Metabacillus sp. B2-18: one gene and its partners. The protein of the gene in region 2 binds, or shares a complex with, the protein of the main gene of each other region. Links are inferred from orthologs where the notes say so. Each region holds a gene or a part of one and is shown on either strand. Other genes may lie near its edges.

Region 1 (6,983 bases), 1.7 Mb from region 2 along the record:
AAGTGAAAAATGGTGCAGTGTTAGAATTACCGTCGCAATTTAAGGACATTGAAGTGGGTGCTCCAATTGTTGTCTATGATGATGACGACCGCTGTCTAGCTATCTATGCAAAGCATCCCACTAAAACAGATCTGATGAAACCAACAAAGGTACTGCTAAATGAAGCGTAAGTTGTATGATGAAGTACCTTATCCAAAATAAATCATACAGCAAAAAGTGAAAATAGGTGAAGCTACCGTGAAAATAATAAGATTGTCTCAACCACATAATTTAAATCAACTTGATTTTCCTGAAATGGTCATGGCTTTAGGCTATTTTGACGGAGTACATAAAGGTCATCAAAAGGTAATAACAAAAGCGAAAGAAATAGCAAAACAAACAGGAATGAAAAGTGCAGTAATGACCTTTCATCCACACCCGCTTGTTGTTCTTCGTAAGAAGGAAGATATTGATTATATTACTCCCTTAGAAGAGAAAATAAATTTAATTCAAGAGCTTGAGGTAGATTTATTGTTTGTAGTTGAATTTACTAAGGAATTTGCCGCTTTATTACCACAAGAATTTGTGGATGATTATATTATTAAGTTAAATGTTAAGCATGTTGTAGCAGGTTTTGATTTTACATATGGACATTTGGGCAAAGGAACAATGGAAACAATCCCATTCCATTCAAGAGAGCAGTTTTTACATACAACTGTGGAAAAAATAACGGATCATGATCGCAAGGTTAGTTCGACTCTGATTCGGGAGGTAATCAGGAGTGGTGATGTTGAGTATGCACAGACACTTTTAGGTAGACCTCACTCTGTTGTTGGTGTAGTTGTTCATGGTGATAAACGTGGACGAACGATTGGTTTTCCAACTGCTAATGTTGAAGTTGAAGAGCACTATCTTATACCTCCAACTGGTGTTTATGCTGTTTCAATAGAAATTGATTCAGTTGTCTTTGATGGTGTTTGTAATATTGGTTATAAACCAACTTTTAACAACGAAAAATCTCCAAAACCTAGTATTGAAGTCCATATATTTGACTTTAATAGAGAAATTTATGGTCAAAAAGTCTCAGTTTCCTGGTTTAAACGTATAAGAAGTGAGAAAAAATTCCATAATGTTGATGAGCTCATTGAACAAATTTCTAAAGACAAGGCTGCTGCCGAACAATTCTTTCATAAAAAGATGGTATAAGCCTTGCATTCTTTATGAAAAAATAGTATTCTAATTGATGTAGTTTAAAACCATTGCTTGGCAGATCGATTCACCAACGTTTGCTCGGTAATTGGGGTTTGTAAAAATAAGGAGGTGAAAAGGATGGCTATCACACAAGAACGTAAAAATGAACTAATTGCTCAATATAAAACACATGAGTCAGATACTGGATCTCCAGAGGTTCAAATTGCTATCCTTACTGAGGACATCAATAATCTTAACGATCACTTACGTGTTCACAAAAAAGACCACCATTCACGTCGCGGTCTTTTAAAAATGGTAGGTAAACGTCGTAACTTACTAACTTACCTACGTAATAAAGACGTAACTCGTTATCGTGAGTTAATCAACAAGCTTGGTTTACGTCGATAATTACTAGAAAAAGCGGGATTTTTCCCGCTTTTTTAGTGTATTTAAAATTGATTCCTATAAAAAATCTTTACATATAAAAACTACATTGATATGTTGAATTTAATTGGTTCATACTATTACATAACGTGACTAAATAGAGAAGGAGTTTTACATATATGGGACAAGATAAACAAACGTTCTCCATAGATTGGGCAGGTCGAAACCTTACTGTTGAAATTGGCCAGCTTGCAAAACAAGCAAACGGGTCTGTAATGATTCGTTATGGCGATACGGCAGTTTTAAGTACTGCCACCGCTTCAAAAGATCCAAAGCCTTTAGATTTTTTTCCGTTAACAGTTAATTACGAGGAGCGTTTATATGCTGTAGGGAAAATCCCAGGAGGATTTATCAAGAGAGAAGGAAGACCAAGTGAAAAAGCTATATTAGCCAGCCGATTAATTGACCGTCCAATTAGACCTTTATTTGCTGATGGTTTTAGAAATGAAGTTCAGGTTATTAGTATTGTGATGAGTGTTGATCAAAATTGTTCTTCTGAAATGGCTGCAATGTTTGGATCTTCATTAGCACTTTGTGTATCTGATATTCCTTTTGAGGGACCGATTGCAGGTGTAACTGTTGGAAGAATCAATAATGAATTTGTTATTAACCCAACAGTTGAACAAGCAGAACAAAGTGATATTCATTTAGTAGTAGCTGGTACAAAAGATGCGATTAATATGGTTGAAGCTGGTGCTGATGAAGTTCCAGAAGAAACAATGTTAGAAGCTATTATGTTTGGACATGAAGAAATAAAACGTTTAATTTCTTTCCAAGAGGAAGTAGCTGCAGCTGTTGGAAAAGAAAAAATGGAAATTGAACTATTTGATCTTGATGCAGACCTTGAAAAAGAAATTCGAGAGTTTGCAGAGGGTGACTTATTACAAGCTATTCAGGTTCAAGAGAAACATGCTCGTGAAGATGCAATCAGCGCTGTGAAAAACAAAGTTGTTGAGAAATATGTGGAACAAGAAGCTGATGAGAGCACCATTAAGATGGTTAAACAAATCTTATCAAAACTTGTTAAGGCGGAAGTACGTCGATTAATTACAGAAGAAAAAGTAAGACCTGATGGACGTGGTGTTGATGAAATTCGCCCACTGTCTTCTGAAGTTGGGTTATTACCTAGAACACATGGTTCAGGGTTGTTTACACGTGGACAAACTCAAGCATTAAGTATATGTACACTTGGAGCGCTTGGGGATGTTCAAATTCTTGATGGACTTGGTATCGAGGAATCCAAACGCTTTATGCACCATTACAACTTCCCGCAATTTAGCGTTGGTGAAACTGGACCTATGAGAGGACCAGGACGACGTGAAATTGGACATGGTGCGTTAGGTGAAAGAGCATTAGAACCAATTATTCCATCTGAGAAAGATTTTCCATATACAGTTCGCTTAGTATCAGAAGTTCTTGAATCAAATGGTTCTACTTCACAAGCAAGTATTTGTGCAAGTACTTTAGCAATGATGGACGCTGGTGTACCTATTAAAGCTCCTGTTGCCGGAATTGCAATGGGACTTGTAAAATCAGGAGAACACTATACAGTTTTAACAGACATCCAAGGTATGGAAGATGCTCTTGGTGATATGGACTTTAAAGTAGCTGGTACTGATAAAGGTGTAACGGCTTTACAAATGGATATTAAAATAGAAGGCTTATCAAGAGAAATACTTGAAGAAGCACTACAACAAGCGAAAAAGGGTCGTATGGAAATATTAAAATCAATGCTTGCTACCATTTCTACTCCAAAAGGTGAGCTTTCTCAATATGCACCTAAAATCTTAACAATGAAGATTAATCCAGATAAAATTAGAGATGTTATTGGTCCAAGTGGAAAGCAAATTAATAAAATTATTGAAGAAACTGGAGTAAAGATTGATATCGAACAAGATGGTACTGTCTTCATTTCATCAGTAAATGATGAGATGAACCAAAAAGCAAAGAAAATTATTGAAGATCTCGTACGAGAAGTTGTTGTTGGACAACTATATCTTGGTAAAGTAAAACGAATTGAAAAATTCGGAGCATTTGTAGAAATTTTTGCAGGTAAAGATGGTTTAGTTCACATATCAGAGCTTGCAGAGGAACGTGTTGGAAAAGTTGAAGACGTTGTGTCAATTGGTGACGAGCTACTAGTTAAGGTAACTGAAATTGATAAACAAGGTCGTGTTAATTTATCTAGAAAAGCAGTATTGAAAGAACAAAAAGAAAATCAACCAGAACAGCAAGGTTGATTCTATAAAGGAGGCCAGGGTATCCGGTCTTCTTTTTCGATTTAAAAGATCAAAGATGTTACTATAGTATTCCGTTTTTTGTTCTACCTTGTCCCCTTTTTACATATTTTTTAGTGAAAAGGGGGATATTGAATGCAAAGGAAAATGATTCATATCGTAGGATTTGCCTTAATCTTAATTGTTAGCATCGGATTTTTACAAAATCCATTTACATCTTCATATGTTGATCAAATAAAGCATGCTAGTGTAACAGTGTCTAAACATCAAGACGAATTATATGAAGAAATAGCAGCAAAAGCACCGGAATACAATATTCCTGCTCAAAATGCGGAAGTACATAAAGTATGGAAGGCAACGCCTGGATATAATGGTTTAGAGGTGGATATAGATCAGTCTTACAAGAAGATGAAAGCAAAGGGGACCTTTGATGAAAGCCTTCTTGTATACCGACAAGTCAAGCCTTCTGTTCATTTAGAGGATTTACCTGCTGAGCCAATTTATCGTGGACATCCCGATAAACCGATGGTGTCTTTCATTATTAACGTAGCATGGGGAAATGAGTACATACCTGATATGCTTGAGACTCTTAATAAGTACCATGTAAAGGCCACCTTTTTTCTTGAAGGAAGGTGGGTAAAAGAAAATCCGGATATGGCAATGATGATAGTAGATGCAGGCCATGAAATCGGAAATCATTCCTATTCACATCCAGATATGAGTCAATTATCCAGCGGTAATATAAGAGAACAACTTTCGAAGACAAACGAAGTGATAAAATCAGTAACTGATATTACTCCAACTTGGTTTGCTCCCCCAAGTGGTAGCTTTAAAAATGAGGTCGTAAAAATTGCGAATGATATGAGCATGAAAACAGTTATGTGGAGCGTAGACACGATCGATTGGCAGCGCCCAGAGCCACATGTGTTAGTTTCAAGAGTAATGAGTAAAGTTCATAATGGAGCACTTATTTTAATGCATCCTACTTCCTCTACATCTGAGAGCCTTGAAACGTTAATTTTATCCATTAAACAAAAAGGTTATTCCTTCGGATCTGTATCAATGCTTGTAAATGAGGAAAGGTTATCAACAAAAGATGTAGATGAGGATAATTAGGAAGAATGGCAACATGAAGGAGGAACTTTTTTGATCAAAAAATATACTTGTCAAAATGGAGTAAGAATTGTATTGGAAAATATCCCGACGGTTCGATCAGTTGCAATCGGTGTATGGATTGGAACAGGCTCCCGTAATGAAGATCCAAAAATAAACGGAGTTTCCCATTTTTTAGAGCACATGTTTTTTAAAGGAACAAAAACAAGATCAGCTCGTGAAATTGCTGAGTCATTTGATAGCATTGGTGGTCAAGTTAATGCTTTTACTTCTAAAGAATATACTTGTTATTATGCAAAAGTTCTTGATGACCATGCTAACTATGCGCTTGATGTGTTATCAGACATGTTTTTCAACTCAACATTTGATGAGGAAGAATTGAAAAAAGAAAAGAATGTTGTTTATGAAGAAATTAAAATGTACGATGATACACCTGATGATATTGTACATGATATTTTAAGTAAAGCTACTTATGGTAATCATCCTCTAGGTTACCCTATTTTAGGAACTGAAGAAACTCTTGCATCTTTTAACGGTGATACATTAAGAGAGTATATGAACAATCACTATACTCCTGAAAATGTTGTTGTTTCTGTTGCAGGAAATGTATCTGAAGGTTTTATTAAAGAAGTTGAGAAATTCTTCGGTTCTTATGAAACAAATGCTCAAAAACACCAAATCGGAAAACCGACGTTCATGGATCAGAAATTAGCCAAGCAAAAGGATACGGAACAAGCACATCTTTGTTTAGGTTACAATGGGCTAGAAGTCGGTCATGATGATATATATAGCTTAATTGTTTTAAATAATATATTAGGTGGAAGTATGAGCAGTCGCTTGTTCCAGGATGTACGTGAACAAAAAGGACTTGCGTATTCTGTCTTCTCCTACCATTCTTCTTATGCAGATAACGGACTTCTTACAATTTATGGTGGGACAGGAAGTAATCAATTAAATGTTTTATTTGAAACAATTCAGGAAACATTATCAACTTTAAAAGCAGATGGAATTACTGCAAAAGAATTAGCAAACAGTAAGGAACAAATGAAAGGAAGCCTAATGCTTAGTCTTGAGAGTACGAATAGCAGAATGAGCAGAAATGGTAAAAACGAGCTCTTACTAGGCTATCACCGTTCATTAGATTCAATCATTGACAAAGTAAATGAGGTTTCTGAAGAAAGTGTTAATACTTTAGCTAACCAGGTGTTTACAGATTCTTATTCTGTAGCGTTAATAAGTCCTGATGGAACACTCCCGGAGAGTTTAAAATCTTAATTGAAGCAAAAAATGCCTACTATTTTTCATAATTGTAGGCATTTTTTTATGCGGTCCATTGATAAGATATATTAAGGGGGAATGGACATGAGATTAAGTGAATTAAGTGGAAAAGAAATTGTAGATGTTAAGCGTGCTGAGCGCTTGGGAGTACTTGGTCAAACTGATTTAGAAATTAATGAGCAAACTGGTCAAATTACTACATTAATTATTCCTTCATTAAAATGGTTCGGCTTAAGAAAGCAAGGACAAGAAATCCGAGTTCCTTGGCAGCATATTAAAAAGATCGGAACAGATATGATTATTCTTGATATTCCAGATGAGCAAATTGAAAAAATTGAATCTTAACTGTTAACGATTGGTGTTATGCCAATCGTTTTTTTGTTTAGAAACTTACTATTTCCGTTTAAGGTTCTTCTATCTCCGTCACCTAAAAAGACTCTTCTTTAATTTCTTCTGTTTATTCACCCATACAACTATTTCTACATAGTATGTTGAAGTAAGTTATCCTAGGATTTAAAAAAAGAAATTAGAAACACATGTAAAAGAAGGTGAACTTTCGACATGTTAACTGGATTAAACGTAGCTGTAATCGGTGGCGATGCAAGGCAGCTAGAAGTTATCCGTAAATTGACTGAACTTGATGCAAAGCTTTTGCTCATCGGTTTTGATCAGCTTGATCATGGTTTTACAGGTGCTACAAAAGTCAAGATAGATGAGGTTCAATTTAATGAAATAGATGCC
Region 2 (6,915 bases):
GCTGTTTCTGGTTTACTACCACAGAGAGCAAAATCAAGTGGAAGGACTATTACTAATGAGTTAAAGAAAGCATTGATAGGTTTTGTTCGTGCACAAGCAACCCTAATTTCCATTACCACCGCCATTGTTTTAATAGGACTTTTGATTTTACGGGTTGATTATGCTATTACAATCGCTTTATTAATCGGTTTAGTTGATATTCTCCCATATTTAGGTACGGGTTTAGTGTTCATTCCATGGATTATTTATTTATCGTTTAGTGGTGGAATACCGCTTGCAATTGGACTAGGAGTATTATACCTTTTCGTCTTAATACAGCGTCAAATAATGGAACCAAAAGTACTTTCCTCCAATATCGGACTTGACCCACTTGCTACCCTCGTTTCACTTTTTATAGGTTATAAACTAATTGGCTTTTTAGGACTGATAGCTGGGCCAGTTGCATTAGTCGTATTAAAAACATTTAAAAGTGCGGGCCTTTATGAGGACCTATGGAAATTCATCATAGGAAATAATAGATAATAGTAAAACGAACGGGGCTGATACTAAGATCAGCCCCACAATTTCTTTGATCAACTTCTACCTTATGATCGTTATCTGATTTTTATCAATCATTTTTCGAATAGTTGTTAATAAAATCGGTTTAAACTTATTTCTGCTATATGGAAATAACAATAAAAACCCTACTGTATCTGTTATAAACCCAGGAGTTAATAACAAAACTCCACCAATCAAGATACAAAGCCCGTCAATAATGGCCATTCCAGGAATTTGTCCAAATTGCATTTCTTGCTGAGCTTTTCTTAACGTTTCCAATCCTTGTTTCTTTGCAAGCCAAGCTCCTACAACACCCGTTAAAATAATAAGTAATACAGTTGGAATGGGGCCAATTGTATTTCCCGATAATATTAGAATTCCGATTTCTAGAGCAGGTATAACAATAATGAGAAACATCAATAATCGCATGTATTCACCTCTTAAACTCTACTAATAAAACGATGTCCTTTTTTAAATCTCTATACTCTCTCTATTCTATTCCAAAGATGCAAAAAAAAGAAGGGATTACTCCCTTCCTCTTAATGACAATTATAGTACACTCGCATGTCCTTGGTAAATAACTCCTCGAACAGCGTCTACTGTAATATCTTGACCATCTTTTAACAATGTTGTTGCGTTTTCTACACCTACAATAACAGGAATACCAAGACTTAATCCCACAACAGCAGCATGACTTGTTAAGCCACCTTCTTCTGTTACAAGAGCAGATGCTTTCTCAAGAGCATCCATCATATCACGGTCAGTTCCTTGTGCAACAAGAATAGCACCTTGTGTCATTTTTTCTTGTGCATCCTTTGCAGTGCTTGCCACTACAACCTTACCAAAAGCTGATTTACGTCCGATGCCTTGTCCCTTTGCAATAACATCTCCAATAACATGGACTTTCATAAGGTTTGTTGTGCCTGCTTCACCAACAGGTACACCCGCTGTAATCACAATAAGATCACCATGTGTTACAAGTCCGCTATTAATTGCTTCTAATACAGAACGATCTAGCATTTCATCTGTTGTTGTTGAGTGATTTCCACTTCTTGGGTAAACACCCCATACTAAAGCTAACTTACGAGAATATGAATCAGAAACTGTTACAGCAATAATTGGTGCTTTAGGACGATATTTTGAAATCATTCTTGCAGTGTGTCCACTTTCAGTTGGAGTAACAATTGCTGATACACCTAAATTTAGAGCTGTATAAGCTGTAGATTGGCCAATCGCATCTGTGATTGTTGTGCCAACCTGAGCACTGCGCTTCGATAAAATTTGCTTATAATCTAAAGCTTGCTCTGCTCTTGAAGCAATATTGTGCATTGTTTTAACCGCTTCCACTGGATAAGTACCGGCAGCAGTCTCACCAGAAAGCATAATCGCATCCGTACCGTCAAAAATAGCATTGGCTACGTCACTTGCTTCCGCTCTAGTCGGTCTTGGGTTACGTTGCATACTATCAAGCATTTGAGTAGCTGTAATAACAGGCTTTCCTAGAGCATTACATTTACGAATTAATTCTTTTTGAACTAATGGAACTTCCTCTGCAGGAATCTCAACACCCAAATCTCCACGAGCAACCATTAAACCGTCTGACACTTCAAGAATCTCATCGATGTTATCTACACCTTCTTGATTCTCAATTTTAGGGATAATTTGAATATGGCCTGCATTATGCTCTTCAAGCAGCTCGCGAATTTCTAGTACGTCTGAAGCACGACGAACGAAAGAAGCAGCTATAAAGTCAACATCCTGTTCAATACCAAAAACAATATCTTTAGCATCTTTTTCAGTAATACCTGGAAGTTTCACACTAACTCCTGGTACGTTAACACCTTTTTTATTTTTTAATGTACCAGTATTTTTAATTAATGTTTTAATCTCACCTTTTGATTGGTCAAGACCGATTACTTCCAACTCAATTAGACCATCATCTAGTAAAATTGTTGACCCAATATGTACATCATCAATAAGTCCTTCATATGTAACAGAGAACTTTTCTGTTGTACCAACTACTTCTGTCATTGACACAATAATTTCTTTTCCTGCCTCAAGCTCAATAGCACCATTTTCCATTGTGTTTGTGCGAATTTCAGGGCCTTTAGTATCTAGAAGAATAGCTACAGTTTTGTTTAGTTTGGCAGAAGCCTCTCTAATATTTTTAATTCTTGCACCATGCTCATCAAAATCACCGTGTGAAAAATTCAAACGGGCTACATTCATTCCAGCCTGCATTAATTCTGATAATTTATCAATTGATTCACTCGCAGGACCAATTGTACATACAATTTTCGTTTTGCGCATTTCGTTTCCTCCTACCATTTAGAAGGGTAAAGGTTTCACTTATCCCATGTTAGATTCGTTTCTTCCTTTACCCATTTTTGTATGGTTCTATTGTTTTATTTTTTCTTTGCAGCTTTGTAAAATAATATGGTAACGATACCAACTAGTATTTATATAGATAATTCTTTAGATAATCGGTACATATTATCATCAATCGTATGTGGTTGATCTAGTATTTCAAGAATATCATGGTGAACAAGTTCGTTCTTTTGTATACCAACACAACGTCCACCTTTTCCTTCTAATAATAATTCAACAGCATACGCGCCAAGTCTACTCGCTAATACACGATCAAAAGCAGTTGGAGAACCGCCACGCTGAACATGACCTAGTACAGAAACACGTGTCTCAAATGAAGTAGCTTCTTCAATTTGCTTAGCAAATTCAACTCCACTGCCTACACCTTCTGCAACTACAATAATACTATGCTTCTTTCCTCTCTCATGACCACGTTTTAAGCGGGCAACAACATTGTCCATGTCATAGTCAGCTTCCGGTATTAAGATTGTTTCAGCTCCTCCAGCCAAACCAGACCAAAGAGCAATATCACCAGCATGTCTTCCCATTACTTCAATAACATATGTACGTTCGTGTGATGTAGCTGTATCACGAATTTTATCAATTGCATCTATAACTGTATTAAGTGCTGTATCAAATCCAATAGTAAAATCTGTACCAGGGATGTCATTATCAATAGTTCCAGGAACACCTACACATGGAAAACCATGTTCAGTTAGTTTTTTCGCTCCCATGTAAGAACCATCTCCCCCAATAACAACTAGGCCTTCAATCCCATGTTTCTTTAACTGTTCAATCCCTTTTTTCTGACCTTCTATTGTTTTAAATTCAGGACATCTAGCAGAATATAATTTCGTACCTCCGCGGTGAATAATATCTCCTACAGAGCCAAGTTCTAATTTTTCTATTCTTCCTTCAATTAAACCTGTATATCCATGGTAGATTCCATAAACCTCTACATCATGATAGATCGCTTTACGTACAACTGCCCTAACAGCAGCATTCATACCAGGGGAATCTCCACCACTGGTTAAGACGCCAATTTTTTTCAAAACTTTCACCCCACTATAGATAAGTAGCAATACTAAATTACTTCCAAAATAACATGATTATAATGTCAATACAACAAAGAGTCAACTTTTGTCGAATAACCTTTTTATGAGCCTTTTTCATTATACAATAAATTATCTGCTGTGTTTAATGAATTATGTAATTTTGCAAAATTATTGTCCTACTTTGCCAAAAAAGTATAATCTGTAAATAAAATAGAATGAATTGTTTTTTCTTTCACATCCGCAAAAGAAAACGTGGACCGGTCGGCCACACGTTTTTCTATTTTACCCCAAGTAGATCGTTTGCAAACGATACTTGACCTATTCTTTTATATTTTTCATAACGATGCTGAATTAATTCTTCCCCTGTCATACTTGAGAGAGTTTTTAAAGAGCTTGCGATTACCTCAGTAATATTGATTGCTTGCTGAGCTACATCCTTATGTGCTCCACCTTTTACTTCTGTGATAATTTCATCAACAACACCAAGTTGCTTTAAATCTGGGGCAGTTATTTTCATTGTTTCTGCAGCTTTCTTTGCTAATCCTGAGTCTTTCCAAAGTAATGCTGCTGCACCTTCAGGAGAAATAACAGAGTAGGTAGAGTTCTCCAGCATATGAATATAATTTCCTACACCTAATGCTAGTGCTCCACCACTACCACCTTCTCCAATAACGATACAAATAACTGGTACAGATAAACCAGCCATTTCGAACAAGTTTTTAGCAATTGCTTCACTTTGTCCTCTTTCTTCAGCTGCTTTTCCTGGATAAGCTCCTTTTGTATCTATAAAACATATAATCGGACGATTGAATTTATCTGCTTGTTTCATCAACCGTAATGCTTTACGATAGCCTTCAGGATGTGGCATACCAAAATTTCTTCGAATATTTTCTTTTGTATCTTTACCACGCTGGTGACCAATTACAGTTACTGGTACATCTCTGAACTTAGCTATACCACTAACAATGGCATCATCATCACCATAATATCGGTCACCATGACATTCTAAGAAATTAGTAAAAATTTGTTCGATATAATCTAGAGTTGTAGGGCGACTAGGATGCCTTGCAATTTGAACTCGATCCCAAGGCTTTATATTTGTATAAATTTCATTTTCAAGCTTTTCTAATCTTGCTTCTAATTTTTCAATTTCAGATGATAAATCAACATCAGATTGAGCAGTAAAATCTTTCAGTTCTTTAATTTTAGCTCTAAGCTCGGTAACTGGCTTTTCAAACTCCATTTCACCTACCATGTTATTTCACCTCCTGTTTGATGAATATCAAGTATGCTCCCAAGAGTTTCCTTTAATTCTTGGCGATTAATAACATTGTCTAATTGCCCGTGCTTCAGTAAAAATTCTGCTGTTTGGAAGTCTTCAGGAAGCTCTTCTCTAATCGTTTGTTCAATAATTCTTCTACCAGCAAACCCAATTAAAGCACCTGGCTCAGCAAAATTATAGTCACCTAGTGATGCAAAGCTTGCCGAAACTCCTCCAGTTGTTGGATGTGTCATAACAGAAATGATCAACCCACCATTATCACTAAAAAGCTTAAGGGCAGAACTTGTTTTAGCCATTTGCATAAGACTTAAAACACCCTCTTGCATCCTAGCCCCGCCGGAAGCAGTAAAAATAATAATCGGTAATCCTTTTTCATTCGCATTTTCTATTGCTCGGGTAATTTTTTCTCCTACAACAGAACCCATACTTCCCATTCTAAAACTAGCGTCCATGATAGCCACAGCTGTTCTAAAGCCGTTTATCAGACCTTCTCCTGTTACTACAGCTTCATTTTGTTTAGTTTTTTGACGATCTTTTTCAAGTTTTTCCTCATAATCAGGGAAGTTTAGAGGATTTTCAGATATCATGTTTTGATCATATTCAAGGAAGCTATTTTCATCAAATAAACTCTCAATTCGCTCTCTAGCGTTCATTTGATGATGATATCCACAATTCATACAAACTTTTAGATTTTTATTAAGTTCTTTCGTATACATGATTTTTTTACAATTCGGGCATTTTATGACAATCCCTTCCGGAACATCTTGCTTAGCTTGCTCAGAAGGAATTGAGGCATATTTCTTTTTCTTTGGTTTTGGCTTAGTAAATAAATCTTTTAACAAAACGGTACCTCCCCTTTTTCAAAGGCACTGTTATAATTGGCCGAAGATTTCCTATTTAGCTCATATCCATTTATAGCCAAAAATAACAACGCGCTTAAACATAGCCTTTATTAAAGCTGCTTCTATTTAAATCAGATAATGATTACATAATCTAGTATTCACTTTAAGAAACTATTTTCTAAAAAAGTGTCAGTTATATTAACTGTAACGATTGCTGGACAAACATGTTGTAGAAAGTTGTCAATATCTATTCGACATTTTCTTTAAGGGATACCGCTTCATATTGAATAAACACTTCTAAATGATCCTTTTTTATTAAAGCATCAAGCAACATGGCTAAATGTTTTTTTGAAGAACTATGCGATTGATCACCTTTATATACAAAGCTGACATATTCATTTAAAACATTCCAAATTCGATATAAGAGAAAATTGTTTGCTAATTTAACAAGCTCAGTCATTAATTCAAATCTTGTTATCTCTGTATCCTGAACTTTACTAGATAATTCTTCTAATTGTTCATTTATGTCACTTTGTAAGATTAGCTGCAGGGCATTTTTTTCTAATAGCTCGTTCATTTTAATAACATCCTTTATTGCTTTTGTATCATCAAGAATAAAGGTACCCAGCAGTTCAATTAAATTATGTTCTCTAAAATCCTTTAAAAAAGTTCCTTCGCCTCTTCTCGTTTCAATCATCCCTAATAATTCAAGGGCTCTTAACGCTTCACGAACAGAAGATCTTCCAACTTTTAAATTCTCAGCCAGCTCTCTTTCTGAAGGAATTTTATCTCCATAAGAAAGCTGTTTTTCTGCAATAATTGCGCGAATATG
Region 3 (6,990 bases), 1.7 Mb from region 2 along the record:
CGCAAATTATTGCCATTTCAGCTTTATTACTTAACAATTTACCATTTGAATTTATGAACATTCCATTTGCAACTATTTCTTTATGGGTTGCAACTTTCTTTACTGTTTATTCTGGATGGGACTACTTTATTAAAAATAAACAAGCCTTTGTAAATTCTAAATAAGGGGGATTGTTCATGAACATAAGAACAGAGATTATCGCCGTTGGTTCGGAGTTGCTTTTAGGTCAAATAGTGAACAGTAATGCCCAATTTTTATCACAAGAGTTAGCTGAACTTGGCTTGAGTGTTTATTATCATACCGTAGTTGGAGATAACCCTTCACGTCTAGAATCAGCGATTAACAACGCAAAAGAACGTTCTAATGTTATCATTTTTACTGGAGGCCTCGGTCCGACTAAGGATGATTTAACAAAAGAAACAATTTCAAAAGTGTTGGGAAGAGAGCTTACGTTTGATGTGGAAGCTTTAGAAAGTATCGAACGTTATTTTACTCAAACAAAACGTAGCATGTCTGAAAATAATAAAAAACAAGCATTGGTTATTGATGGCTCCTACATTTTAAAAAATGACTATGGTATGGCTCCTGGAATGGCTGTTGATATTGACGGAATGATTTATATGCTTTTGCCAGGCCCGCCTAGTGAAATGAAGCCAATGTTTGAGAATTATGGAAGAGAATATTTCCAAACAAAACTAGGTTTTCAAGATAAAATTATTTCACGTGTTTTAAGATATTTTGGAATTGGTGAATCCCAGCTTGAAACAGATATACAGGATATAATTGATGGACAAACAAATCCGACAATTGCTCCTCTGGCAGCGGATGGAGAAGTAACATTAAGACTTACAGCTAAGCATAAAGATGAACATATTGCACAAAAACTCCTTGATGAGACAGAGAAAAGAATTAATGACCGTGTAGGTGAGTTTTTCTATGGTTATGAACAGACAACCCTTGTTCATGAATTAAATAAACTATTGATGGAAAAAGGGAAAACAATTTCTGCAGCTGAAAGTTTAACAGGTGGAATGTTTTCAGAGTACATAACATCTTTAGATGGTGCTTCCCAAATTTTTAAAGGTAGTATTGTTTCTTATACAAATGAAGTGAAAGAGCAAATTTTGAAGGTGCAAAAACGTACCCTTGAACAATTTGGCGCAGTTAGCGAGGAATGTGCAAGGGAAATGGCTGAGCAAATCCGAAAGCTCTCTAAAAGTGATATAGGCATTAGCTTTACAGGTGCTGCAGGACCACAACCACATGAGGGACAACCTGTAGGGACAGTTTTTATTGCTATTTCTATGGGCGATCAGAATTCCAATGTTTTTAAACTGAATCTAGCTGGATCTAGAAAGGGAATTCGTGTTCGCTCGGTAAAGTATGGATGTCATTATTTAGTCAAACTATTAAACGAAATTGAATGATATAATGAAGTCTGTTAAGCCCAAATCTATTATTAGACTTTTGCTTAGCAGTCTTTTTTTCTATGAAGAAAATTAGTCTGTTTTTGCTGTAAAAATCAACAAACGATTCGAAAATAAGTAAAAATTAAAAATAGAACTCCCTTACTATCTGAAATTTACTTTTTCTTTATATAAAAAAGTAGATATATAGTGACTTTAAAAACATTAAAATAAAATAATCGAATAAATGTTCGCTTTTCACTTGGCAAACAAGATAAAAAGGGGTATATTTATTATAGATGAACTTTAAGGAGGAAATTTTGTGAGTGATCGTCAAGCTGCCTTAGATATGGCGTTAAAACAAATAGAGAAGCAATTCGGTAAAGGATCTATTATGAAATTAGGAGAGCAAACTGATCGAAAGGTATCAACTGTTTCAAGTGGTTCATTAGCACTTGATACTGCGTTAGGTATAGGTGGGTATCCTCGTGGTAGAATCATAGAAATCTATGGTCCTGAAAGCTCTGGTAAAACAACTGTAGCACTACATGCCATCGCTGAGGTTCAACAGCAAGGTGGTCAAGCAGCATTTATTGATGCTGAACACGCACTTGACCCTGTATATGCACAAAAACTTGGTGTAAACATCGATGAATTACTACTTTCACAACCTGATACAGGTGAACAAGCACTAGAAATTGCTGAAGCTCTTGTACGAAGTGGTGCAGTTGATATTTTAATTATTGACTCAGTTGCAGCGTTAGTACCTAAAGCTGAAATTGAAGGTGAGATGGGTGATTCACATGTTGGTCTTCAAGCAAGACTGATGTCTCAAGCATTACGTAAATTATCAGGTGCTATAAATAAATCTAAAACAATTGCTATTTTCATTAACCAAATTCGTGAAAAAGTAGGCGTGATGTTCGGAAACCCTGAGACAACTCCTGGTGGTCGTGCTTTAAAATTCTATTCTTCTGTTCGTTTAGAAGTTCGCCGTGCTGAAACACTTAAACAAGGTAATGATATGGTCGGAAATAAAACAAAAATTAAAGTAGTTAAAAATAAGGTGGCACCTCCTTTCAAAGTAGCAGAAGTTGATATTATGTACGGTGAGGGAATTTCAAAAGAAGGCGAAATCATCGATATGGGTTCGGATTTGGATATTGTTCAAAAGAGCGGTTCTTGGTATTCATATAATGAAGAACGTTTAGGTCAAGGTCGAGAAAATGCCAAACAATTCCTAAAGGAAAACCCTGAAATACGTTTAGAAATACAGGGTCAAATTCGAAAACATTATGGTCTAGACGAAGAAGTTACTGTACCAGATGAAAGTCAAGAAGAGCTTAACTTATTAGGGGAATAATCATTTAATTTTAAGGGGCGTTTTGCCCCTTTTTTATTTTTATTAGAAAAAATAATGTGATATTTGTTTAAATACATATGAATTAAAGAATTTTATTAGTAAGAAAAACGATAAATAACGATAAATAATATTGCATAAAATATTGTGACATAATTCTACAAAAATCATCCTTTTTCGCTAGTTATCACAAAGGTCATGGAAATAAGATTGAACAAAATGCTTAGAAACATTATAATGACAGGCTTGACAAGAAAAATTCACAGATTTACAATTGAGATGTATATTTTACAATTTTGTAGAATGATGATTGAAGCATTTTGAAAGCCGAAAATGTTGGTACTTGAAAAAGTCTTATGTCAAATAGTTTAAAGACGCAAGGTTCAACATGAAAACAAAGCTTTGTGCTGTATGTTGACAACTTATAATTGAACAATGTACATGCCGACACTTTAATCTAGAAAAAACAAGTTCATAGCAAGAGGAGGTGTAATAATGGACGTAGTATCAATAATCATCTCCATTTTGCTTGGCCTAATCGTCGGTGCAGTTGTTGGCTATTTTGTTCGTAAATCTATTGCCGAAGCAAAAATTGCTGGTGCTAATAACGCAGCGGAGCAAATTCTTGAAGAAGCAAAGCGTGATGCTGAGGCTACTAAAAAGGAAGCGCTTCTTGAAGCAAAAGATGAAATTCATAAGCTCCGCACAGATGCAGAACAGGAAGTTCGTGAGAGAAGAAACGAGCTTCAAAAACAAGAAAATCGCTTATTACAAAAAGAAGAGAATCTGGATCGTAAGGATGAGTCTTTAGATAAACGTGAAGCGATGCTAGAGAGAAAAGAAGGTTCTCTTAATGAAAGACAACAGCATATTGAAGAGATGGAAAGCAAAGTGGACGAGGTTGTGCGTAAACAGCAAACAGAGCTTGAGCGCATATCTAGCCTTACAAGAGATGAAGCAAGAGGAATTATTCTTGAAAAGGTAGAAAATGAACTCACACATGATATCGCTGTAATGATCAAAGAAAGCGAAAATCGTGCTAAAGAAGAAGCTGACAAGAAAGCGAAAGAAATCCTGTCACTTGCTATTCAACGATGTGCAGCAGATCATGTAGCTGAAACTACTGTTTCTGTTGTTAATCTTCCAAATGATGAAATGAAAGGTCGTATTATTGGACGTGAGGGGCGTAATATTCGTACGTTAGAAACATTAACGGGGATAGACCTTATCATTGATGATACACCTGAGGCAGTGATCCTGTCAGGCTTTGATCCAATTCGACGTGAAACAGCAAGAATTGCATTAGACAAGCTTGTTCAAGATGGTCGTATTCACCCAGCGCGTATTGAAGAGATGGTTGAGAAATCTCGTCGTGAAGTGGATGAATATATTCGTGAAATTGGAGAACAAACAACGTTCGAAGTTGGAGTTCATGGGCTTCATCCTGACTTGATTAAGATTCTTGGTCGATTGAAATTTAGAACTAGTTACGGTCAAAATGTTTTGAAGCACTCTATGGAAGTTGCGTTCTTATCAGGATTAATGGCTGCTGAGCTTGGAGAAGATGAATTATTGGCAAAACGAGCAGGCTTACTTCATGATATTGGAAAAGCTATTGACCATGAAGTTGAAGGTAGTCATGTGGAAATTGGTGTAGAACTTGCGACAAAGTATAAAGAGCATCCTGTTGTAATTAACAGCATTGCATCACACCATGGTGATACAGAACCTACATCGATTATTGCGGTTATTGTGGCAGCTGCTGATGCATTATCTGCAGCAAGACCAGGAGCACGTAGTGAAACACTAGAAAATTATATTCGTCGACTAGAAAAGCTTGAAGAAATATCTGAATCTTACGAAGGTGTTGAGAAATCATTTGCCATCCAGGCTGGCCGTGAGGTACGTATTATGGTTAAACCTGATAGTATTGATGACTTACAAGCACATCGCTTAGCAAGAGATATTCGAAAACGAATTGAAGAAGAGCTCGATTATCCGGGTCATATTAAAGTTACTGTGATTCGTGAAACAAGAGCTGTTGAATACGCAAAATAAAGTGGTGCAGAAATGCGCCACTTTATTTTTGCTCAATTTTGTGTAACACTAAATCTAAGAACAACGGTTACTATGTGTTGAGTTCAACAAAAATAGTTCAAACATGTTAAATGATAGAAAGGAAATACATATGAAAATTTTATTTATAGGTGATGTGTTTGGTTCACCTGGTAGAGAAATGATTAAAGAGTACCTACCTAAACTGAAAACAAAATATCAGCCACATGCTATTATTATTAATGGAGAAAATGCCGCACATGGGAGAGGGATTACAGAAAAGATGTATCAGCAGTTTATTCAAGCTGGTGCCCATGTCATTACAATGGGAAATCACACTTGGGATAATCGAGAAATTTTTGAATTTATCGATAAAGCACCTAATATGATTCGCCCTGCGAACTTTCCAGAAAATAATCCAGGAAAAGGCATGATATTTGTAACTATTGCAGGAAGAGAGATAGCTGTAATCAATTTGCAAGGGCGTGCATTTTTGCCACCTTCGGACTGTCCATTTAAAAAGGCTGATGAGCTGATTGAGCAAGCCAAAAAGCGTACATCTCTTATTTTTGTCGATTTTCATGCAGAAGCAACTAGTGAGAAACAGGCAATGGGCTGGTATTTAGACGGTCGTGCATCGGTTGTTGTTGGGACGCATACGCATGTTCAAACAGCTGATGATAGAATTTTAGACAAAGGAACAGCATATATTACAGATGTTGGTATGACGGGGCCTTATGATGGCATATTAGGGGTAGATAGAGAAATGATTTTAAAACGATTTCTTACAGGTCTACCTGTTCGTCATGATGTGGCTAATGGTAGAACCCAATTAAGTGGCATTATAGTTGATATTAACGATAAAACGGGCAAGGCTTCAAAAATTGAAAGAATCCTTATTAATGATGATCATATGTTTTTTGAATAGTTAAGAATATAAATGATTGAAAAAAAGAGCGGGAGACAGTGGGTAACTTGAAGACCTATTGTCTTTAAAGAATCCAGCATTGATTGGACGAGTCTTCAAAATAACATAATGTACCATAACATTTAGAATTTTTCGAAATAATGTGCGAACAAGCAGGAATATTTTCCAACTCTAGTGAATATAGTATCAATGGATATATAACTAACACTGTTTAAAAGGGAATTTAGGGGAGTTCCTTTTAAACAAGATATGCCAATGATTGTTCTAATGAACACTCAAGGATTCATTGAAAATGAAGGGGGAACTAGAAATGGAAATATTAAAGGTTTCAGCAAAGTCAAATCCTAATTCAGTCGCTGGTGCATTAGCTGGAGTATTAAGAGAAAGAGGTGCAGCTGAAATTCAAGCAATTGGTGCTGGTGCTCTTAATCAAGCAGTGAAAGCTGTAGCAATCGCTAGAGGCTTTGTTGCACCAAGTGGTGTTGATTTAATATGTATACCTGCTTTTACGGATATTCAAATAGACGGAGAAGAACGTACAGCTATTAAACTCATTGTGGAGCCAAGATAAGCTACATTAATGATGGAAGAGTTGCAGAAAGGATAGGGGTTTGACTCAATAGGAGTCAAGCCCTGTTTTTTTGTTTATATTTTAAGCTTTATTCTATTAATATAATGAAATAGTCCAACGTATGAAAGGAGAAGATAGTTCATGGCACTATTTGACGCGCATTGCGACATGTTATTTAAATTATGGGAGGACCCAACTATAAATGTTTATGAAGATGAGAGATTACATGTTTCTATCTCAAAGTTAAAGCAAATGGAAAAACCGATACAATGTTTTGCTATTTTTGTACCTGAGAGCGTTCCATTTGTTCATAAATTAGATGCTGCTCAGCAACAGATAAACATCTTTTATCAAAAGGTTTTAAACGAGTTTAACGATGTTAAATTGATTAAAACAAAATCGGATATTGATGATTTAAAACAGGGTGAAATCGGGGCTGTTTTAACTTTAGAAGGCTGTGATGCAGTCGGTGACCGTCTTGAAAATCTTGAATTGTTGTATGAACTTGGAATTCGTTCAGTTGGCTTAACGTGGAATTATGCAAATCTTGTGGCAGATGGAGCACAAGAAACAAGGAATGCTGGAATAACGAATTTTGGTAAGGATGTTATTACATTTTTAAATAAGAAAAGGTTGTGGACAGATTTATCTCATACAAGTGAAAGAAGCT

The links.
Region 1: pfkA (region 2) and pnp share a complex: the UniProt entries of both Bacillus subtilis proteins name them as parts of the possible RNA degradosome complex. The link is inferred for Metabacillus sp. B2-18 from one-to-one orthologs.
Region 3: pfkA (region 2) and rny share a complex: the UniProt entries of both Bacillus subtilis proteins name them as parts of the possible RNA degradosome complex. The link is inferred for Metabacillus sp. B2-18 from one-to-one orthologs.

What each region holds. Positions count from the first base shown.
Region 1 is NZ_CP088245.1:1,976,922-1,983,904, forward strand. What follows is about bases 1,317-4,293. They hold pnp (polyribonucleotide nucleotidyltransferase), read left to right. Parts: upstream 1,317-1,733; coding sequence 1,734-3,854; downstream 3,855-4,293. Other genes in these bases: rpsO (30S ribosomal protein S15), read left to right, coding at 1,317-1,578; LPC09_RS09935 (polysaccharide deacetylase family protein), read left to right, coding at 3,987-4,293. Outside these bases: tRNA pseudouridine(55) synthase TruB, read left to right, coding at 1-170; ribF (bifunctional riboflavin kinase/FAD synthetase), read left to right, coding at 238-1,185; more of rpsO, read left to right, coding at 1,309-1,316; more of LPC09_RS09935, read left to right, coding at 4,294-4,967; LPC09_RS09940 (M16 family metallopeptidase), read left to right, coding at 4,998-6,239; LPC09_RS09945 (YlmC/YmxH family sporulation protein), read left to right, coding at 6,327-6,587; dpaA (dipicolinic acid synthetase subunit A), read left to right, coding at 6,804-6,983. UniProt on the Bacillus subtilis protein: Involved in mRNA degradation. Catalyzes the phosphorolysis of single-stranded polyribonucleotides processively in the 3'- to 5'-direction. Necessary for competence development in Bacillus subtilis.
Region 2 is NZ_CP088245.1:3,707,043-3,713,957, forward strand. Bases 1,977-4,885 are described here. They hold pfkA (6-phosphofructokinase), read right to left. Parts: upstream 3,957-4,885; coding sequence 2,997-3,956; downstream 1,977-2,996. Other genes in these bases: pyk (pyruvate kinase), read right to left, coding at 1,977-2,847; accA (acetyl-CoA carboxylase carboxyl transferase subunit alpha), read right to left, coding at 4,237-4,885. Also shown: sporulation integral membrane protein YtvI, read left to right, coding at 1-522; LPC09_RS18830 (FxsA family protein), read right to left, coding at 580-966; more of pyk, read right to left, coding at 1,087-1,976; more of accA, read right to left, coding at 4,886-5,214; accD (acetyl-CoA carboxylase, carboxyltransferase subunit beta), read right to left, coding at 5,208-6,083; LPC09_RS18855 (FadR/GntR family transcriptional regulator), read right to left, coding at 6,331-6,915. UniProt on the Bacillus subtilis protein: Catalyzes the phosphorylation of D-fructose 6-phosphate to fructose 1,6-bisphosphate by ATP, the first committing step of glycolysis.
Region 3 is NZ_CP088245.1:2,007,979-2,014,968, forward strand. What follows is about bases 2,559-5,542. They hold rny (ribonuclease Y), read left to right. Parts: upstream 2,559-3,261; coding sequence 3,262-4,824; downstream 4,825-5,542. Other genes in these bases: recA (recombinase RecA), read left to right, coding at 2,559-2,769; LPC09_RS10075 (TIGR00282 family metallophosphoesterase), read left to right, coding at 4,955-5,542. Outside these bases: pgsA (CDP-diacylglycerol--glycerol-3-phosphate 3-phosphatidyltransferase), read left to right, coding at 1-164; LPC09_RS10060 (competence/damage-inducible protein A), read left to right, coding at 177-1,427; more of recA, read left to right, coding at 1,729-2,558; more of LPC09_RS10075, read left to right, coding at 5,543-5,749; stage V sporulation protein SpoVS, read left to right, coding at 6,060-6,320; LPC09_RS10085 (dipeptidase), read left to right, coding at 6,462-6,990. UniProt on the Bacillus subtilis protein: Endoribonuclease that initiates mRNA decay. Initiates the decay of all SAM-dependent riboswitches, such as yitJ riboswitch. Involved in processing of the gapA operon mRNA, it cleaves between cggR and gapA.